2 linked regions of the Marinobacterium aestuarii genome follow. The protein of the gene in region 1 interacts with the protein of each later gene in a pairwise test. Links are inferred from orthologs where the notes say so. Each region holds a gene or a part of one and is shown on either strand. Other genes may lie near its edges. The genes, in order: A8C75_RS00540 and secB.

Region 1 (8,877 bases):
CCGCCAGGGCGCGTTCGAGGTGAAAGAGCAGCAACACAGGCCCAATATTATCCTCATCACGGTGGATATGATCTCGCCCGACTGTTATCTGCCTTCGCGCCCGCTGTCCCGGCATATACAGATACCGAACATTCTCAGCCTGCTGGATCAGGGTGTCCGCTTCAATAACGCCTTTACGCCCAGCCCACTGTGCGGGCCGGCCCGGGCAGCCCTGTGCACGGGCATGCATCCGCCCTATCTATCTAATGGCGAGCGTACCCCCAGTGGCATGAAGTCTGACCTGGAGCTCGACGATCCGATTTTTCAGGATTACCTGAAACAGCAGGGTTATAACCTCAAGCATGTGGGCAAGTGCCATGTAGGTACGCCCAAGTTTGTCGATACCTTTGGCGAGAACGTGCATGCCTGGGATCGCTGGGGCCCGCCGGTGATGGATGATGACCGTTACGTTGAGTACATAGGCGCCATGGGCGTGACGGCGCCGGTTTACAGCCGCGAGCTCAGGGGTACTCTGGCGGACAGGGCCACCGCCAGCACGTCTTTTGGTGGCTGGATTCGGCAACGCAACGGCGACGTCTTTCCAAGGGATGCGCACTACTCGGTGTTTCTGGCGGATCTGGCGATACGCCAGCTCAAGGCGTCCGCATTGCAGGCCCCTGGCAAGCCGGTGTTCTCGCAGATCGACTTCTTCGACCCGCATCAGCCCTACTCCATTCCCCAGGGTTATGAGGAGCGTTACGAATACCTCAGGTCCGTGGTGCAGGTACCGGCATCCTTCCATGAGCTGCAGGACGAGGGTCGCGGTAGCCAGAACCCAATATTCCGGTTGTATCACCGCTACTGGGGCCTGTACGACGAGGAGCTGGTGAAAGACTATATCGCCTGTCACCTGCTGCAGGTGGAGCTGGTGGACTACGCCATCGGCAAGCTGTTTGCCTATCTGAAGGCCGAGGGCCAGTGGGATGACACGCTGATTCTGTTCACCGCCGACCATGGCGAGATGAACGGCCGGCTGGGGCTGGCGGACAAGGGCGCCTACTTCCATCCCGATATTTTCCGCGCGCCCATGCTGGTCAAGCCGGCGGGTGGCAGCATCGGTGCACCGGCTGATATAGCAACGCCTGTATCCCTGGTGGATTTGGCGCCGACCATACTGCAGGCCGCAGGCCTGGAAACGCCGCTGCAGATGGAAGGCGCGAGCCTGCTGGATATTATGGCCACAGGTACGCGGCCCGCGCTTGAGCAGGTCTATCAGCTGGGCATTCATGTGGGCACCAATTTCGGCTTTGGCTGCCAGGCGAGGTTTGGCGATACCGCCTGGTTCTATGGTTACAGTGCCACCACCGGCTGCGAAGAGCTGTATGACCTGGGCGCGGTGGAACCGGTCAATGCCATCGACGATCCGGCGCTGGCAGGCATTCGTGCCCGCATGGTCAGGCATGCAGGATCCGTGATGCGCGCCGACAAGCGCTGGAGCGGCTATTTCGCGTCTTTCCGGCTGCACAACATGGAGCATTTCATGGATGAGTCGCTGGATGACATACAGATGCTGAAGCCACAGCTCTGAGGTGTCATCTCTTCGGGTAAGCACGACAACGCAGGGCTGGCAGCCTCGCCAGCCCTGTTTCGGGAGCGAGACAGCGCCTGGTAACGGCTGTTTTGACCGCCCTTGGCGCAACGCCTAATATCCAAAGCCCCCTGCCATGAATGCGTGACGCATGAAAAACACCCCTGTACTGCTGGAAAGCCCCGCCACGGCCTTTGGTATCACCCTGAGGTCGGTGTGGGATATCTATGCCGATGAGAGCTATCAGGTGCTTTGGCCCAGGGACAAGAAACTGCCGCTGCTGTCCAGCGCCCATGTCTGTGTCTTTACCCGCCAGGGGCATGGCGTTATCCGCCTCAGGTCGGGTCGGGAAATTCACGCCAAGGGAGCCTGCGTGCTGCTGCTCGAAGCCCGTGACATCCTGAGCTATGCCTGCGAGGGGCTGTTGTGGGAACTCTACTGGGTCGAGTTCGTACTGCATGGCCCGGTCACCCTGCCGCTCAATACGCCGGTGCTGCTGCGGGATCCGACGGCCCATAGCCGCGAGTTCAGCGAGCTGGTGAGCTGCGTTCGGGTGGGCGACACTAATTATCAGGCCTATGCCGCCGCCATCTTCACCAAGGTGCTCTATCAGTGGGTGGCGCTGTCGAACCACCATGCCGAGCCTGCGCCCCTGCGGCGCATCCAAACGGTGATCAGCCAGATGCATGGCCATACGGATGAACGCTGGGCGGTGAAGGACATGGCCCGCCTGTACGGCGCCAGTGAGCAGCAGTTTCGCAAGGTATTCCTGCAATACACCGGCCAGACGCCGAAGGAATACTTCATGAACCTCAAGCTCGACATGGCCCATGCGCTGCTCAACAGAAGCTCGCTGAATGTTTCCCAGGCCGCGTTCAAACTCGGTTTCAGTGATGCCTTCCATCTCAGCAAGGCATTCAAGAGCCGCTTTGGCTATCCGCCCTCCGAGGTGATCAGGGAGCCCCGCGACAGCATTGATAATGTCTATCTGATGGATACGGCGGTGTCTGACGCCTGATCTGGCAGATCGACTGTAAAGTTAGGTAAAGGCTCCGTATGGGACGGGTGACGGCGTTATCATGGAGCCTGAATAACGGGGGCCGGAATGAAAGAACGACTGCTGCTGGTGGATGATGACGTCGAGCTGTGCGAACTGCTGGGCGACTATCTGCGTCATGAAGGTTATGAGATTGACTATGCCCATAACGCCCTTGAAGCTCTTGAACGTCTAAAGGGCAGTCATCCTTATAGCCTGATGGTGCTGGATGTGATGATGCCGGGCCAGAGCGGCCTGGAGTTGTTGCAGCAGCTGCGCCCGCGGGTGCAGCTGCCGGTGATCATGCTGACGGGCCGGGGTGAAGAAATCGACCGTATTCTGGGCCTCGAAATGGGCGCCGATGATTATCTGGGCAAGCCCTGCAATCCCCGCGAGCTGCTGGCACGCATCCGGGCCATTCGCCGGCGCAGTGAAGTGCCTGCGCAGCAGACGGAGTTCCCGCAACAGCCCATCGAGCTGCACGGGATCCGCCTTGATCCAGGCCAGCGGGAAGTGCGGGTGGCGGGCGAGGTATTGGAACTGACCTCCGCCGAGTTCAACGTGCTGGCCTATCTGCTGCATAACGCCGGTCGGGTGATGTCCAAGGCCGAGCTGACCGAACGGGTACTGCACCGTCCGCTCACGGCCTATGATCGCGCTATTGATGTGCACGTGAGCCGGTTGCGGCAAAAGCTGCAGCGCGGCGGCGATAGCCAGGAGCTGATCAAGACATTGCGTGGCGAAGGTTACCTGCTGGTGCTGGAGGCGGGATGAAGTGGTATCGCAGTCTGTACTGGAAGATCTTCCTGGCCATCTGGCTTAGCAGCGTGCTGGTGATCCTGGCCACAGTGGTGATTGTTGGTGGCATGTCGCACCACGAGCGCGATGCCGAGGTGCAGGAAACCCGTGCTCGGGCCCTGGCTGAGCGCATGCTGGAGCGCTACGAGGAAGGTCATGGACTGGAGCGGCTGCAGCGCAAGTTATCCCGCGGGGCTCCCGGCATGCGCATTGTGGAGCTGAGCAGCAACGAGCGGGTATTTAACTCCCTGCCCAAACGCGGGCCCGGTGCCAGGCCTGTGCTGACCTTCGAGCTGGTGTCCGAGTCCGGACGCAGTTACCGCGTGGAGGTTGGGGCCTGGCCGCCGCGGGAGCAGTTTGGTCGTTTCCTGGGCTTGCTGGTGTCGGTGCAGATCGTGCTGATACTGCTGGTGTCGGCGCTGACCAGCCTGGTGCTGACCTGGCTGGTGGTACGGCCGCTCAAGCGCCTGCGGCTGCATACCAGGGCGCTGGCCCAGGGCGATCTGGCAGTACGCAGCGATCAGCAACTGAGCACCCGGGGCGATGAGATCGGCGAGCTGGCGCGGGAGTTCGATACCATGGCGGACTATGTCGAGCGCACCCTGGGGGCCAGTCAGCGGCTGATGCAGGATGTATCCCATGAGCTGCGCGCCCCTCTGGCGCGTTTGCAGGCCGCGGCCGGGTTGCTGGAGCAGCGCCTGGGCGAAGGTGATCCCCTGTTACAAAGGCTTAATCGTGAGTGCGGTCGTATCGATCACCTGATTACCGAAATTCTCTCGCTGTCGCGCCTTGAGGCGCTGGAGCCGGGGACCGATGCCTTCAGCGTGCAGGAGCTGGTGACCGAACTGAGGGAGGACATCCACTTTCAGCAGCCTGAACGCACCCTGACCTTTGAGGTGCCCAAAGGTTGCCGGGCGCGGGGCAACCGCCAATTACTGGAACGTGCCCTGGGCAATGTATTCAATAACGCCCTCAAGCACACGCCGATGGGGACTGCGATCGAACTGAGTTACGCAGCGGTCGGCAACCTGCACGAGCTGCGGATTCGGGATCATGGCCCGGGCGTGCCGTCCGATACCCTGGAGCAACTGTTTGATCCCTTCTTCCGCCAGCGTAGCGGTGTTGATGCCGATGGCTATGGTCTGGGGCTGAGCATTGCGCGCCGTGCGCTGCGCATTCTGGGGGGGAGCATCGAAGCGCGCAATCACCCCCAGGGTGGGCTTGAACTGCTGGTTCGGCTGCCGGTGGCCTGAGCAATTCAAGGTTAAAAGTCGAAAGTCGAAAGTTGAAAGGCCAAGGCCAGAGCCAAAGGACCAGGATTTAAGATCAAAAGCTTAAAGCGTCAGACCCGGTGGCAGAGTGGCCGGCATATCGAGTTGCTCCGCTTCCTGGGATGCCACCGGATAGGCACAGTAGTCCGCGGCATACCAGGCGCTGGGCCTGTGATTGCCACTGCGGCCTATGCCACCAAAAGGCAGGCCGCTGCTGGCGCCGGTGAGCGGGCGGTTCCAGTTGACGATCCCTGCGCGGATGCGCTGTAAAAACCGCTGATACAGCTGGGCGTCGCTGCTGAACAGGCCCGCGCTCAGGCCGAAGGCCGTGGCGTTAGCCAGATCCAGCGCCTCATCGAAGTCGTCGTAGCGGATGATCTGCAGCAACGGACCGAAATATTCCTTGTCGGGCAGATCCCGTACGGCGCTGACATCAATCAGCCCCGGCGACAGCAGGCCGGTGCGGGGGCGCAGCTGGCTCATGGACACCAGCACCCGGGCGCCGAGTTGCACCAGTTCGTGCTGGGCCTGCAACAGTTGCTGCGCCGCCTGCTCGCTGATCAGCGCGCCCATAAAGGGCTGTGGCTGCTGGTTGTAGGGCCCCACCTGAATATCCAGCACGGCCTGACGCAGCTGTTCGATAAAGGTGTCGCCGCTGCGGCCTCTTGGCACCAGCAGCTTGCGGGCACAGGTACAGCGCTGGCCTGCGCTCAGGTAGGCTGACTGAATCGTCATCAGCACAGCAGCCCGCATATCCGGCGTATCGGCCACGATCAGCGGGTTGTTGCCGCCCATCTCCAGCGCCAGAATTTTTTCCGGATGGCCGGCGAATTGCTGGTGCAGGTAGCTGCCGGTCTCGGCGCTGCCGGTAAAGAACAGGCCATCGAGCCCAGGGTGTGCGGCCAGGGCCTGGCCGGTGCTGCGCCCGCCCTGCAGCAGGTTCAGCACACCATCCGGCAGGTCGGCCTTCTGCCAGAAATGCATGCACAGCTCCGCCACCCGGGGCGTCAGCTCGCTGGGTTTGAACAGCAGGGTGTTGCCCGCCAGCAGCGCCGGAATGATGTGTCCGTTGGGCAGGTGGCCGGGGAAATTGTACGGGCCGAACACCGCCACCACGCCATGGGGGTGATGCCGCAGCGTCGAGGTAATACCATTGCTGTGCTGGCGTTTTTCGCCACTGCGCTCCAGTGCCGCCTGAATCGAGATATCGGCCTTGCCGATCATGGCGGCCACTTCGGTGGCGGCTTCCCATTGCGGCTTGCCGGTTTCCTGGCCGATGGTATCAGTGAGCAGGTCGCGGTGCTGTTCCAGCTGGCTGACAAAACGGCGTACCAGGGTGGCGCGCTGCTCAAACGTCATCAGGCGCCAGTGCTCGAAAGCGTTGCGGGCCGCCAGAACAGCGTCATTAACCTGTTCACTGCTGGCGGCGCGCCCGTGCCAGATACGCTGGCCGTTGCCAGGGTTAAAGGATTCCATGTCGGCGTCATCACCCTGACACCACTGGCCATTGATAAACAGGGAAGCGGGTTCGGTCATTCGGGTTGTCTCGCTTTGATGGGGACTATGCGCAGCGGGTCACCGTTGGAGACGCGTAACGCCTCGGCCAGTTCGTGGCTGATTTGGGCCGCGCTGCCCTCGGGCTGAAGAGGCGCGACTGTGCAGCGAAAGTCTTCCAGCAGGGTGTTGCTGATCAGGTAGAGGTGGTCACTTCTGCAGGAGCTGTCGCTGATCCGGGCCTTGACGTAACGACTGTCACGCACGCTGCGGATATCGTTGAGGCGGGTCGCGACTGTGGGGCCGGCGTCGAAGATGTCGATATAACCCTCAAACCGAAAGCCTTCGTTTTCCAGCATGCGCTTGGCGGGTTCGGTATTGCGATGCACCTGGCCGATCACCCGTTGGGCATCCTTGGGCAGCAGATGCAGATAGATGGTGTGCTTGGGCATGAGCTCGGCGATAAAGATCTTGTTGCCGGAGCCTGTGAGGTAATCCGCCTGGGAATATTCCATGGAAAAAAAGTGCCGCCCCAGACCGTCCCAGAAGGGCGAACGCCCCTTTTCATCGGAGTAGCCACGCATTTCGGCGATGACGCGCTCGGAAAAGCGCTCCGGGTATTCGGCCATGAACATGAAACGGCTCTTGGAGAGCAGGTTGCCGTTGCTGCCCTTGCGAAAGTCGGGTTTCAGATACAGGGTACAGACCTCGGCGCAACCGGTGTAGTCGTTGCACAGGTCCAGGGTGCGGAAATTGTTGTAGACCTTGAGTTCGCGCGAAGCATGCACGACGGTGCCGATACGGTAGTGATACCAGGGCTCGTTCAGGCCCACGGCGGTTTCGATGCCGCTGGTGCCTATCACCTGGCCGCTGGCAAGGTCCTCCATCACGAAAAGATAACCCTGGCTACCGTCCAGCACGGCCTCCTGTTGCAGCGTGTGGCGGGTACGTTCGATCTTGGCCTGCAGCAGCTCGCGGTTATCCGGCAGTGAGGTAAATCCGGGGCCGGACTCCCTGGCGATGTCACACAACACATCCAGATCGCTCTCGCGGATCGGCCTCATTATGATCATGCAACTCTCCTTGCCATGGGGTCAGCGGTATTGCGGGTAAGGCGCCGATGACGCGGCGGATGTTCTGATAAAGCCCCGGTAGAGCTCGCCATCGCTGCCGGGATAGCGGCGGATAAAGGCGCAATGACTGCCTGGAACCTGTGCCTGCCTGTCGCTGAATTCGACCTCCGTACTGGCGGGGACTGTGGCGGACTGTTCGAGGTACTCATCGGCAGATCCCTGCACCAGGCCAAAGCGACTGTCGAGGCGAAAGCCCTGCTCCAGCAGATAGTCATTCAGCTCATCAATGCCGTCGTCGTGACTCAAGCTATTGATCAGTAAAGCATAGTGGTGGGGACGAAAGCCAAAAGCGGCGATCCAGGCGGCATGCTCGGAATAGCGCTGCAGCTGCTGATAGCTGTCGAAATCGATTTTCCAGTGCCGGCCCGATATGCAGAAGTCGTCCTGCTGCGATGCTGCTGGCGGGATCTGACTTATCAGCTGATGCAGAATATTGCGCACCTCATCGCCAAGAGAATCGACATTCAGCTCGGTGAACAGCAGTTTCGGCAGTCTGGTGTCGGGGTGTTCATAGTGGCGGGCAAACAGACGGGTGCCGCTAATGTCGAATTCGCCGCAGGCCCGGTAGCCGGCGCGCTCGAAGGGTTTGGCCAGCTGGGCAATATTAACCCTTGGCAGTGCCAGGGTGTGCAGGCTCAGGTGGTCAATGCACAGCTGTGGATTATCAGTCAGCAGCAGGCTGTGAATGCGGCGGGCATCAGGGGTTCGTGCAAGGAAGTCCTGCCAGAGCGTCTCCAGCATTTGATCCAGTTGCTCGCGTTTCATAACGCACCCCCTCAGGATTGGTTGCACCGCTATTATCCCGCAGCGTGTTACAACGCAATGGTCACACCATTGCTATTGCCAATGTCAGTTTAGACGCTCTGCCATCAATTAGGCGCCGCGGGGGCTGCGGTGCCTGCTGTGGGTGCCACGCGCGTATTGGCGGCGTTAAATAACCACAGGAACAGGCATGGATAAAAACAGGAAAGCGGGAGTGAGGCGTAGGGGCCTAAAATGGGGGTAACTTTTCAGAGTGGTGTTTTTGCATGCTGTGCATAAAAAGTTATAAGTCGTTTTTCGCCTAAGTAAATTTATATAAAACAATTAGTTGGGTTTATTTTCCTTGATTAAGTAACAGGCTTGAAACAGCTTATGCACAGCTTGTGTTTTGTGAGTATCCTGTGGGTTTTTTGTTGGCAGAAAGTTTTCCAGATCCCGTTTAGCGTTTTGACAGGCACAAAAAAAGCACCCTGATGGGTGCTTTTTGGTGCATTAAGTTATCCACAGGTGGGCAGCGTCGAGCATTGCCGGTGGAAAATATCTGTGCTTAGAGTGCGTCCGGGCCGGTTTCGCCGGTGCGGATACGGATAACCTGCTCGAGCGGCGTGACGAAGATCTTGCCGTCGCCGATCTTGCCGGTGTTGGCTGTCTTGGTGATGGCTTCAATGACCTGGTCGATCATGTCGCTGTCTACGGCCACTTCAATCTTGACCTTGGGCAGGAAGTCGACCACGTACTCGGCGCCACGGTACAGCTCGGTGTGGCCTTTCTGGCGGCCGAAGCCTTTGACTTCGGTTACAGTAACACCCTGGATGC
Region 2 (8,748 bases), 4.5 Mb from region 1 along the record:
TAAGCAGCAGTTGCAGGCGTGGCTGATTACCCAGGCGATACTGTTTGCGCAGCTGGCGCTGCAACTGATCCGTACTGGCTGTCAGAGACGCGCGCAGCGCATCACGGCGCTGTTCCAGGTCACCGGCCCGACTACCCAGCTGGCCCAGCTTCTGCTCGAGCTCGGCCAGCTGATTGCCCAGCTGACCGATCTCGGCTTCGCTGTCGCGCAGGGTCTGCTGCAGCGTCTTGCGCTCGCCCTGTTGCCCCTTGATAGAGTTCTGCAGGGCACTGATATCTTTCTGCAGCCGCTGAATCTGCGCCTCGGTGGCCTGCTTGTCCGCTGCCATCAGCAGGCTGCCCTGCAGAACCAGCAGCACCAACATTAGTATACGCATCATCATGGGATTCCTGGGGCGGCCCCGGCAGGATCAGCCCCTTGTTATCAGGGACTTGCCGGTCATTTCCCGCGGCTGTTCCAGCCCCATCAGGGCCAGCAGCGTGGGCGCCAGGTCACACAGGGCACCGTCGGCAAGACCCACCTGAGCGACACGGGGGCCGTCGTAGATCAGTGCGACCGGCCAGTTGGTGTGGGCGGTGTGGGGCTGACCCGTCTTGGGATTGACCATCAATTCGACATTGCCGTGATCGGCGGTGATCAGGGTTTCGCCGCCCACTTCACGCATGGCCGCCAGAATCTGGCGAATGCTGTCGTCAATGACTTCGCAGGCCTTGACCGCAGCATCGAACTTGCCGGTATGGCCCACCATGTCGCCGTTGGCCAGATTGCAGACGATAAGGTCGTACTTGCCACTGCGAACGGCTTCGCACAGCTTTTCGGTGACTTCAGGCGCACTCATTTCCGGCTTGAGGTCATAGGTAGCGACATCGGGAGAGGGCACCAGAATGCGCTCTTCGCCGGGGTAGACTTCCTCGCGACCACCATTGAAGAAGAAGGTGACGTGGGCATATTTCTCGGTTTCGGAAATACGCAGCTGCGTCTTGCCAAGGCCCGACAGGTATTCGCCCAGATCGTTGCTGATACTGGCCGGCGGATAGGCGCAGGCGCAATCGATGGAGGCTGCATATTCGGTCATCATCACGTACTCGGCCAGGGCCGGATGCGCGCTGCGCTCAAAACCATCGAAGTCCTGATCCACAAGGGCGCGGGTAATTTCCCGCGAGCGGTCCGGCCTAAAGTTGGCACAGATCACGGCGTCGCCGTCGCAGATGGTCCCCCGGGGCTTGCCAGCGGCATCGGTCAGTACCGTAGCCTGGACAAACTCATCGTTCTCGCCGCGTTCATAGGCTGCCGCCAGCGCCGCCTGGGCGGACTCAAAGCGCTGCGGTGCCTGGCCCAGCGTCATGGCATCATAGGCAACCTTTACCCGATCCCAGCGGTTGTCCCGGTCCATCGCATAGTAACGCCCCACCAGGGTGGCAATCGCTCCCACACCGATTTCGGCAAGCTTGGCCTCGACCTTGGCAATAGAGGGTTCAGCCGAGCGTGGTGGCATGTCGCGGCCATCCAGCACCCCGTGCAGATAAACCGACTTGGCGCCGCGTGCTGCCGCCATTTCCAGCAGTGCCAGCATGTGCTCTTCATGACTGTGCACGCCGCCTGGCGACAGCAACCCCAGCACATGCACCGCCTTGCCGGCGCTGATCGCCTTGTCCATCGCGGCGCAGATCACGCTGTTGTCAAAGAAATCGCCGTCACTGATGGCCTTGGAAATACGGGTGAAGTTCTGATAAACCGTGCGTCCGGCACCAATATTCATGTGCCCCACTTCGGAATTCCCCATCTGACCGTCGGGCAGGCCTACGGCCAGGCCGGAGGTTTCGATGCGGGAATTCGGATTGGCTGCCAGCAGAGCATCCCAGGTGGGGGTCTGTGCGGCTTCGATGGCGGAGGATGCTGTGTGCTCGATGCCGAAGCCGTCGAGAATGATCAGTGCTTTGGGGATACGAGTGGCAGTCATGGAAGTTCTGATGTCCGGATCGGGTTTGCGAAGCGGCCATTTTACTGTGTATTAGCCCCTATTGCGACTGAGCAGAGCGCCCCGGCAGGCCAATCGCGGCTATCATCACCCTTCCCCTTATGCCGCCGCAGTCAGCATTGTATACTTAGCCGCTAATTTTCAGTGCAATTGCAAAATTCAGACTCGAGCATTTGCGAAATCAGGCGTAGTTAACGGAATTCACGATGGAAAACCTGTTCGAATTTGTTGTCAATCACCCCTACCTGATCGCTGCCTGGGTTTTGACCCTGGCCATGCTACTCTGGAATGAAAGCCGCAAGTCCGGCACATCTGTCACGCCCAATGAGGCTGTCATGCTGATCAACAAGCAGGACGCCGTTGTCATTGATGTCCGTGCCAAAAAGGAATGGGCTACAGGACACATCACCGATGCGGTCAACCTGCCCATCGCCGATTTTGATACCCGTATCGGGGAACTGAACAAATACAAGTCGCGACCGGTCATAGTCGTGTGCAACCTGGGCCAGACCGCCGGCAGTGCTACCAAGAAGCTGACCGCGGCCGGTTTTGAACAGGTCACCCGCCTCAGCGGCGGCATGACCGAATGGAAGGGCCAGAACCTGCCCGTCATAAAGTGAGCACCATGACCGATATCCTTATTTACACCACCGCCTGGTGTCCGTTCTGCATTCGCGCCAAGATGCTGCTCGATGGCAAAGGCGCGACCTATACGGAAATCAATGTCGACAAAGAACCGGCCAAGCGCGCCGAAATGATGCAGCGCAGCCGTCAGCGCACCGTGCCGCAGATTTTCTTTGGTGAAAACCATATCGGCGGCTGCGACGAGCTCTACGCCCTGGAGCGACAGGGCAAGCTCGACAAGCTGCTGGCCTGATCAACCCGGGTGGCGTCCAGCCTCCCTGCCACTCGGGCACAGCAATACACTGACCCTGTTTTGATGGCAGTGAACTCACGCATACACAAGGAGCACACAACATGGCTGAAGAAAACGCACAGAACGGCGCACAGCAAGCCACAGGACCGCAATTTTCGGTACAGCGGATCTACCTGAAAGACGTATCGCTGGAAGCCCCGGGCACACCCGCGATCTTCACGTCGGCGTGGAAACCAGAAATCAATCTGGATCTGAACACCCGTACCCGTACCCTGGGCGAGAATCACTACGAAGTGATTCTGACCCTGACCGTAACGGCCAAGAACGATGGCAACAACGCCTTCCTGATCGAGATTCAGCAGGCGGGTATCTTCCAGATTGCAGGTCTGGCCGACGCCGAACTGAACCATACCCTGGGTGCCTTCTGCCCCAACATCCTGTTCCCCTACGCCCGTGAATCGGTCGACAGCCTGGCCACCAAGGCCAGCTTCCCGGCACTGATGCTGGCGCCGGTGAACTTCGATGCCCTGTACGCGCAGCAGATGCAGCAGAAAGCCGCTCAGCCCGCCGAAAGCGAGCCTCAGGCACACTGAGCCCCCGGCTTATAGTTAAAGAGGGCTGGAATACAAAAAAGGGACCGACGCCCAGGCGTCAGTCCCTTTTTTGTGCAGGCGATAGTGGGGCCAGACACTGGGTGTCGGCCTCTTCACCCCGTGGCTCCAATAGGCCAGCGGCGATTTGGACAGCGAGACCGGGCATAAAAACGTCTATGCTCTCTCCATCTAACGCCCGGGTCATGCTCTCCCATGATCAGCAGGGTGCATTGCAAGATAACACCCGCGGCTCAGCGGCTCCGGCGAACACCAATCTGTATCAACCCCCAGGCACGATTTCCAGGCTCCAGCTGTTCAGCCTACCTACATCGATGCGCGCCAGATCCGCGACCCTTAACGTCCAGTTGCCCTGGATGGGCTGGCCACTCAGCCCAGACAGCGGCGAGAGCGGCGCGGCTGAGTCGTAGGTTACGACCAGATTGTCCTGCCCTCCACCCAGCTGGCTGTGCAGCACTACACTGCGCCCGGCGGGCGAGATGAGTACAAGACGCAGATCGCCTATATAAATGTGCGTAATGTCGATGCTCACCTTCAGCTGATCGACGCTGCCTGACTGGCTGATGACGATACTGCTGCTGACGCCGGCGGCATCGTTATCGGGGATAGCAAGATTAGGGGCGATTTCACCCTGGACGATTTGAGCAACCCTTTCGACCTCAACTTCAAGTTTCCAGCGGTTGAGTGTGCCAAGATCCCGACCCGCCAGGTCTTTTACACTGAGCATCCAATCGCCCTGCACAGCCCGCCCGACGAAGACCGCGAGCGCGGCCAGCGACTCCAGCGCGTAACTTTTGGACAGATTGTCCGCCGCGCCGCCCTCACGGTTGTGCAACTTAACCCGGGTGCCCGCAGGGTCCATGAGCTCAATCACCAGATCACCGATATAGGTATGGGTGATATCCAGGCTCACCTTGATGCGCTGCACCAGCCCCGTCTGACCCATATTGATCTTGCTGTTGATGCCGGCCGTATTTTTGTCCGGAATCGACATTGATGTCATGTTTTCGCCCACCAGGGTCGATACCGAAATGACTGGGGGCGGTTCAACAACCCCGACGCGGAACTCCAGCCTCTCGTCCGGTACAGCAATGTCCGAGAGGACAAAACCCGAATCGGAACCATCCCACAGACGCGAGGATGGGGTGGTGGCGTGGGATATGGCAACGCCATTCACTCCGCCGAAGAGATCGGTACCGTCGCCCTGATTAACGTTGTGTTCCAGATCGGTATTCCCGTCCGCCTGCAGCAGCGCACACTGGTAGTGACGCTGGCCAGTACCCTGCTGAAATTCGTTCGAGCCCAGGGTGTCGCAGTGATAAATGGCCAGCCCGCTGGAGGGCAGGTGCTGGTCGAGCCCAAGCTTGGAGCGGTTCTCCACCAGAAAGTATTCATTAGGCGTGCGGCCTCTGAATTTCAGCACGCGGTTGTAATCTCCGTGAACGGCCTGGATGACCGCCGCCGTATTGAGCAGGGTCTCATTGTCGCACCAGCCCGCCAGGTCACGCAGGTAGGCACACACAGGTGCGGGTGTGCGCCCGGAATTGAGGTGATTGCCGGAGCCCATGAGGCAGTAGCTGCCGGCACTCTTCACACCGTCGCCTTCCCGGTTCACAGCACCGTAGTCGTACATATCCGGGAACCGGCAGAGCAGGTGCCCGTTCTCATGGCAGAAGGTACCAATGCTCAGATCCCAGGCGCTTCTCCCGGCGCTGGTGAGCAGGTAAAGGTTGGTGGAGATATTTCCGTAACGCAGGTTGATGTCGGAATTGTGCGGCCAGAGGTCACCGTCGTACTGGGTCTGTCCGGCGTACATTATATTGAGCGCATCCATGATTCCCTCACCACGGGAATCGTAGCGGCTCAAATCCGTGCCGGCGGCGACAGCCAGATCCAGTGCCTCCTTGACCAAAAGATGGGTGATGTAATAACTGCGGTTCTGACTCAGCCGCAAGGGACCCACAACGTCATTGCTGTAGTCGAGTTTGCCGGACAGTACACTAGTTGCCAAACAGCAGCCCTGTCAGAAAGAGGTATCGGCGCGCTCGGTCAGGCACTCATAGGCCCCCATCTCGAACTCGCGGCAGATCAGTGGCCGATTTTCGTAGATGGTGCAGAGCATGGTGTTTCGATCCACCGCCAGGCACCAGCCATCATCCCCCTGCGCCATGGTTTCCCCGCCCCAGTCGTCGTACTCGATAAAGCGCTCGGGAACCCCGGTATCGGTCAGCAACATGACGGTCAGGCGACAGCAGCGGGCCGCGCAGCTGGCACAGGTCACCGCGCCAGTGGGTTCGGGCAGATTGATCAGGGCTATGGTCATGCAAGGGTCACCAGCTTGTCGGGCGCCAAGCATAACGCTTTTAGACAATGGCTGCTGCCGGGCTTTGCCGCCAGCGAGTGAATTCCACTGTGTCACAGTGAACTTTCGTCATGCGCGGTGCATGACCGTACATTGCCGCAGGTGGGAAAGCGCCCTTACTCTTTGCAAACGAGTTCAGCGCCGGCCCGGCCACCGGTAAAGCCGGAGCACGGGCTGGAACCAAATCAAGGAAATCCGACAGTGAGGAGGCTGCCAGGCGACTATTGGGCACCCTGACCGCAGCCAACCGAAGCAGACCGCGATTGCCACATCAATGGATGGCGGCTATTGCATATGCCAGCCATGGCTGACCACCAGCGACTGGCCGGACAGGGCAGCGGAAGGAAAGGCTGCCAGGTGCACCGCCAGTTCAGACACATCGTCCAGGGAGGTGAATTCGCCATCCAGGGTTTCCTTGAGCATCACGTTACGGATCACTTCCTGTTCAGAAATACCCAGCTCACGTGCCTGTTCTGGAATCTGCTTATCCACCAGCGGCGTGCGCACAAAGCCGGGACAGATGATATTGCTGCGCACGCCATGCTCGGCGCCTTCCTTGGCTACCGTACGGCACAGTCCCAGCATGCCATGTTTGGCGGCCACATAAGGTGCCTTGAGCGGCGAGGCCTCCAGCGAATGCACCGAGCCCATATAGAGCATGGTGCCACCGCCGTTAGCGTACATCTGTTGCAGCGCCGCCCGGGTGACCAGAAAAGCGCCCCCCAAATGCACCTCCACCACCTTGTTCCAGTCGGCATAGGACAGTTTGTGCAGGGGTTCTATATGCTGAATACCGGCATTGGCCAGGGCAATATCCAGCCTGCCCCAATGACTGACCACCGCAGCGACGCCCTGCTCCACCGCTTGCTCATCGGTCACGTCCATCTTCAGCGCCATCGCCGAACCTCCGGCGGTGACGATGGACAGCGCCACCTGTTCGGCACTACTCAGATCCAGATCGGCCACCGCCACCCTGGCGCCTTCGCGGGCATAATGTTCGGCAATGGCTCTGCCTATGCCCCGGCCACCGCCGGTGATCAACGCAATTTGATCTTTCAGACGCATGATAGTTTTCTCCTTGTTAAGTTCTGGGTCAGTGACCGCCATAAACTTCATTCGGCAGCCAGGTGGCCAGGGGCTCAAACCAGAACACCAGCGCCAGCCCCAGTAGTTGCAGAGCAATAAAGGGCAAGACCCCCAGGTAGATATCACGGGTGGTGATTTCTGGCGGGCATACGCCCTTGATGTAGAACAGGGCAAAACCCACCGGCGGCGTAAGGAATGACGTTTGCAGGCAGATGGCAAACATGACGGCAAACCACACAGGCTCAACCCCCAAGGAAAACACCACAGGCGCCACCAGCGGCAGGATAATCAGGGTGATTTCCACCCAGTCGAGGAAAAAGCCCAGCAGGAAGGTGATAAACAAAATGGTCAGCAGTATGCCGGTGGTACCAAACGGCAGACCGGTAATGGCGTCACGGATCACATCATCCCCGCCCAGGCCACGCAGCACGGCGGCAAACACGGTCGCACCGATAAAAATGCCGAAAATAAAGGCGGTGGTGCGACTGGTCTGATAGAGGGACTCTTTCAAGACCTCCAGATTCAGCCTGCGACTCAACAGCGCCATCAGCAGGGCACCGGCAGCGCCCACGGCGGAAGCCTCGGTCGTGGTGGCAATGCCGAAGAAAATGGAGCCCAGCACCGCCAGGATCAATATCATCGGCGGTACTACCGCCAGGAACACGCCCAGCAGCGCCCGGCCGTCGAGGCGCTCGTGATGTTTCGGTGCCGGTGCCATGTCTTTTTTCAGCCAGGACAGCACCACAATGTAGAGGATATACATAGCCGCCAGCATCAGGCCGGGGATCAGCGCCCCCATAAACAACTTGCCGACCGACGCTTCGGAGGTACCCATGCGGTCTGCCATCAGCACCAACATGATACTCGGCGGCACCAAAATGCCCAAGGTACCCACCGAGCAGGCAGTGCCCACGGCCAGGGATTTGTTGTAATTCGCCTGCATCATGGGCCCGAGCGACAGCATGCCAAGCAGCACCACTGAGGCGCCCACTATGCCGGTGGAGGCCGCCAGTAAAACGCCAACGATCACCACGGTAATGGCATAGCCCCCGCGCAAGGGGCCGAGTACACGCACCAGGCTGTGCATCAGTTTTTCGGCGATGCCAGAACGATCAAGCATGATGCCCATAAAAATAAACAGCGGCAGCGCCACCATCAGTTCGTTGGCCACTATGCCGTAGATACGCGCATCCAGCACGCCAATGGTGCCGTTCCAGGTAAACCAGAGATTGGCGTCAAACTGCTCCACCATTAGATGGCCCAGAGCCGCAAATACCAGACCGATGCCTGCCAACGCCCAAGCCACCGGAAAGCCCAGCAGCAACAGCGCCATAAAACTGGCGAACATGGCCATAACGAGAAGGGGTTCCAACTCCATGGACAGCTACCTCATGATTCAGGGGTGGGGGTGGTCGTTATTGCTGCTCTGCTCGGGCATCTCTGTGGCACGGGGAAACCCGAACAGCAGCGTCATGCAACGCAGGGCTCTGGAGAACAGCGCTATGGCGACCAGAATAAGCCCCAGGGGAAGGGCGCTTTTAAAGATAAAGCGATACGGCAGGCCGCTCGGGGCCTGGGAGCGCTCATCGTAAATGTAAGCCTTGTAGGCGTACGGGATAAGGGCGTCGATCATCAAATAGATGATGGGCAGGGCCAACAGCAATATGCACACCAGTTCGATAACCGCCTGGGTGTGCAGCGAGAATTTTTCCCGCAGCACGTCTACCCGTACATGGTCATCACGCACCACCGCGTAGCCCAGAGTCAGCATCATGGCGATACCAAACAGGTGCCAGGACAACTCTTCCAGCGCAATAGATCCTGCTGCGAGCAC

The links.
Region 2: the proteins of A8C75_RS00540 (region 1) and secB interact in binary tests that used the Escherichia coli proteins (3 or more experiments, as listed by UniProt). The link is inferred for Marinobacterium aestuarii from one-to-one orthologs.

The regions. Positions count from the first base shown.
Region 1 is NZ_CP015839.1:116,760-125,636, forward strand. The notes cover bases 1,623-4,524. They hold A8C75_RS00540 (response regulator transcription factor), read left to right. Parts: upstream 1,623-2,672; coding sequence 2,673-3,377; downstream 3,378-4,524. Other genes in these bases: A8C75_RS00535 (helix-turn-helix transcriptional regulator), read left to right, coding at 1,719-2,585; A8C75_RS00545 (sensor histidine kinase), read left to right, coding at 3,374-4,524. Also shown: A8C75_RS00530 (sulfatase-like hydrolase/transferase), read left to right, coding at 1-1,567; more of A8C75_RS00545, read left to right, coding at 4,525-4,654; astD (succinylglutamate-semialdehyde dehydrogenase), read right to left, coding at 4,736-6,208; astA (arginine N-succinyltransferase), read right to left, coding at 6,205-7,239; A8C75_RS00560 (DUF1338 domain-containing protein), read right to left, coding at 7,261-8,064; glnK (P-II family nitrogen regulator), read right to left, coding at 8,609-8,877. UniProt on the Escherichia coli protein: Response regulator member of the two-component regulatory system CpxA/CpxR which responds to envelope stress response by activating expression of downstream genes including cpxP, degP, dsbA and ppiA.
Region 2 is NZ_CP015839.1:4,648,550-4,657,297, forward strand. Bases 1,930-4,702 are described here. They hold secB (protein-export chaperone SecB), read left to right. Parts: upstream 1,930-2,956; coding sequence 2,957-3,448; downstream 3,449-4,702. Other genes in these bases: gpmI (2,3-bisphosphoglycerate-independent phosphoglycerate mutase), read right to left, coding at 1,930-1,960; A8C75_RS20340 (rhodanese-like domain-containing protein), read left to right, coding at 2,185-2,598; grxC (glutaredoxin 3), read left to right, coding at 2,604-2,855; A8C75_RS20355 (M6 family metalloprotease domain-containing protein), read right to left, coding at 3,729-4,702. Also shown: A8C75_RS20330 (murein hydrolase activator EnvC family protein), read right to left, coding at 1-379; more of gpmI, read right to left, coding at 410-1,929; more of A8C75_RS20355, read right to left, coding at 4,703-5,477; A8C75_RS20360 (YkgJ family cysteine cluster protein), read right to left, coding at 5,490-5,789; A8C75_RS20365 (3-hydroxybutyrate dehydrogenase), read right to left, coding at 6,114-6,893; A8C75_RS20370 (TRAP transporter large permease), read right to left, coding at 6,922-8,292; A8C75_RS20375 (TRAP transporter small permease subunit), read right to left, coding at 8,311-8,748. UniProt on the Escherichia coli protein: One of the proteins required for the normal export of some preproteins out of the cell cytoplasm. It is a molecular chaperone that binds to a subset of precursor proteins, maintaining them in a translocation-competent state.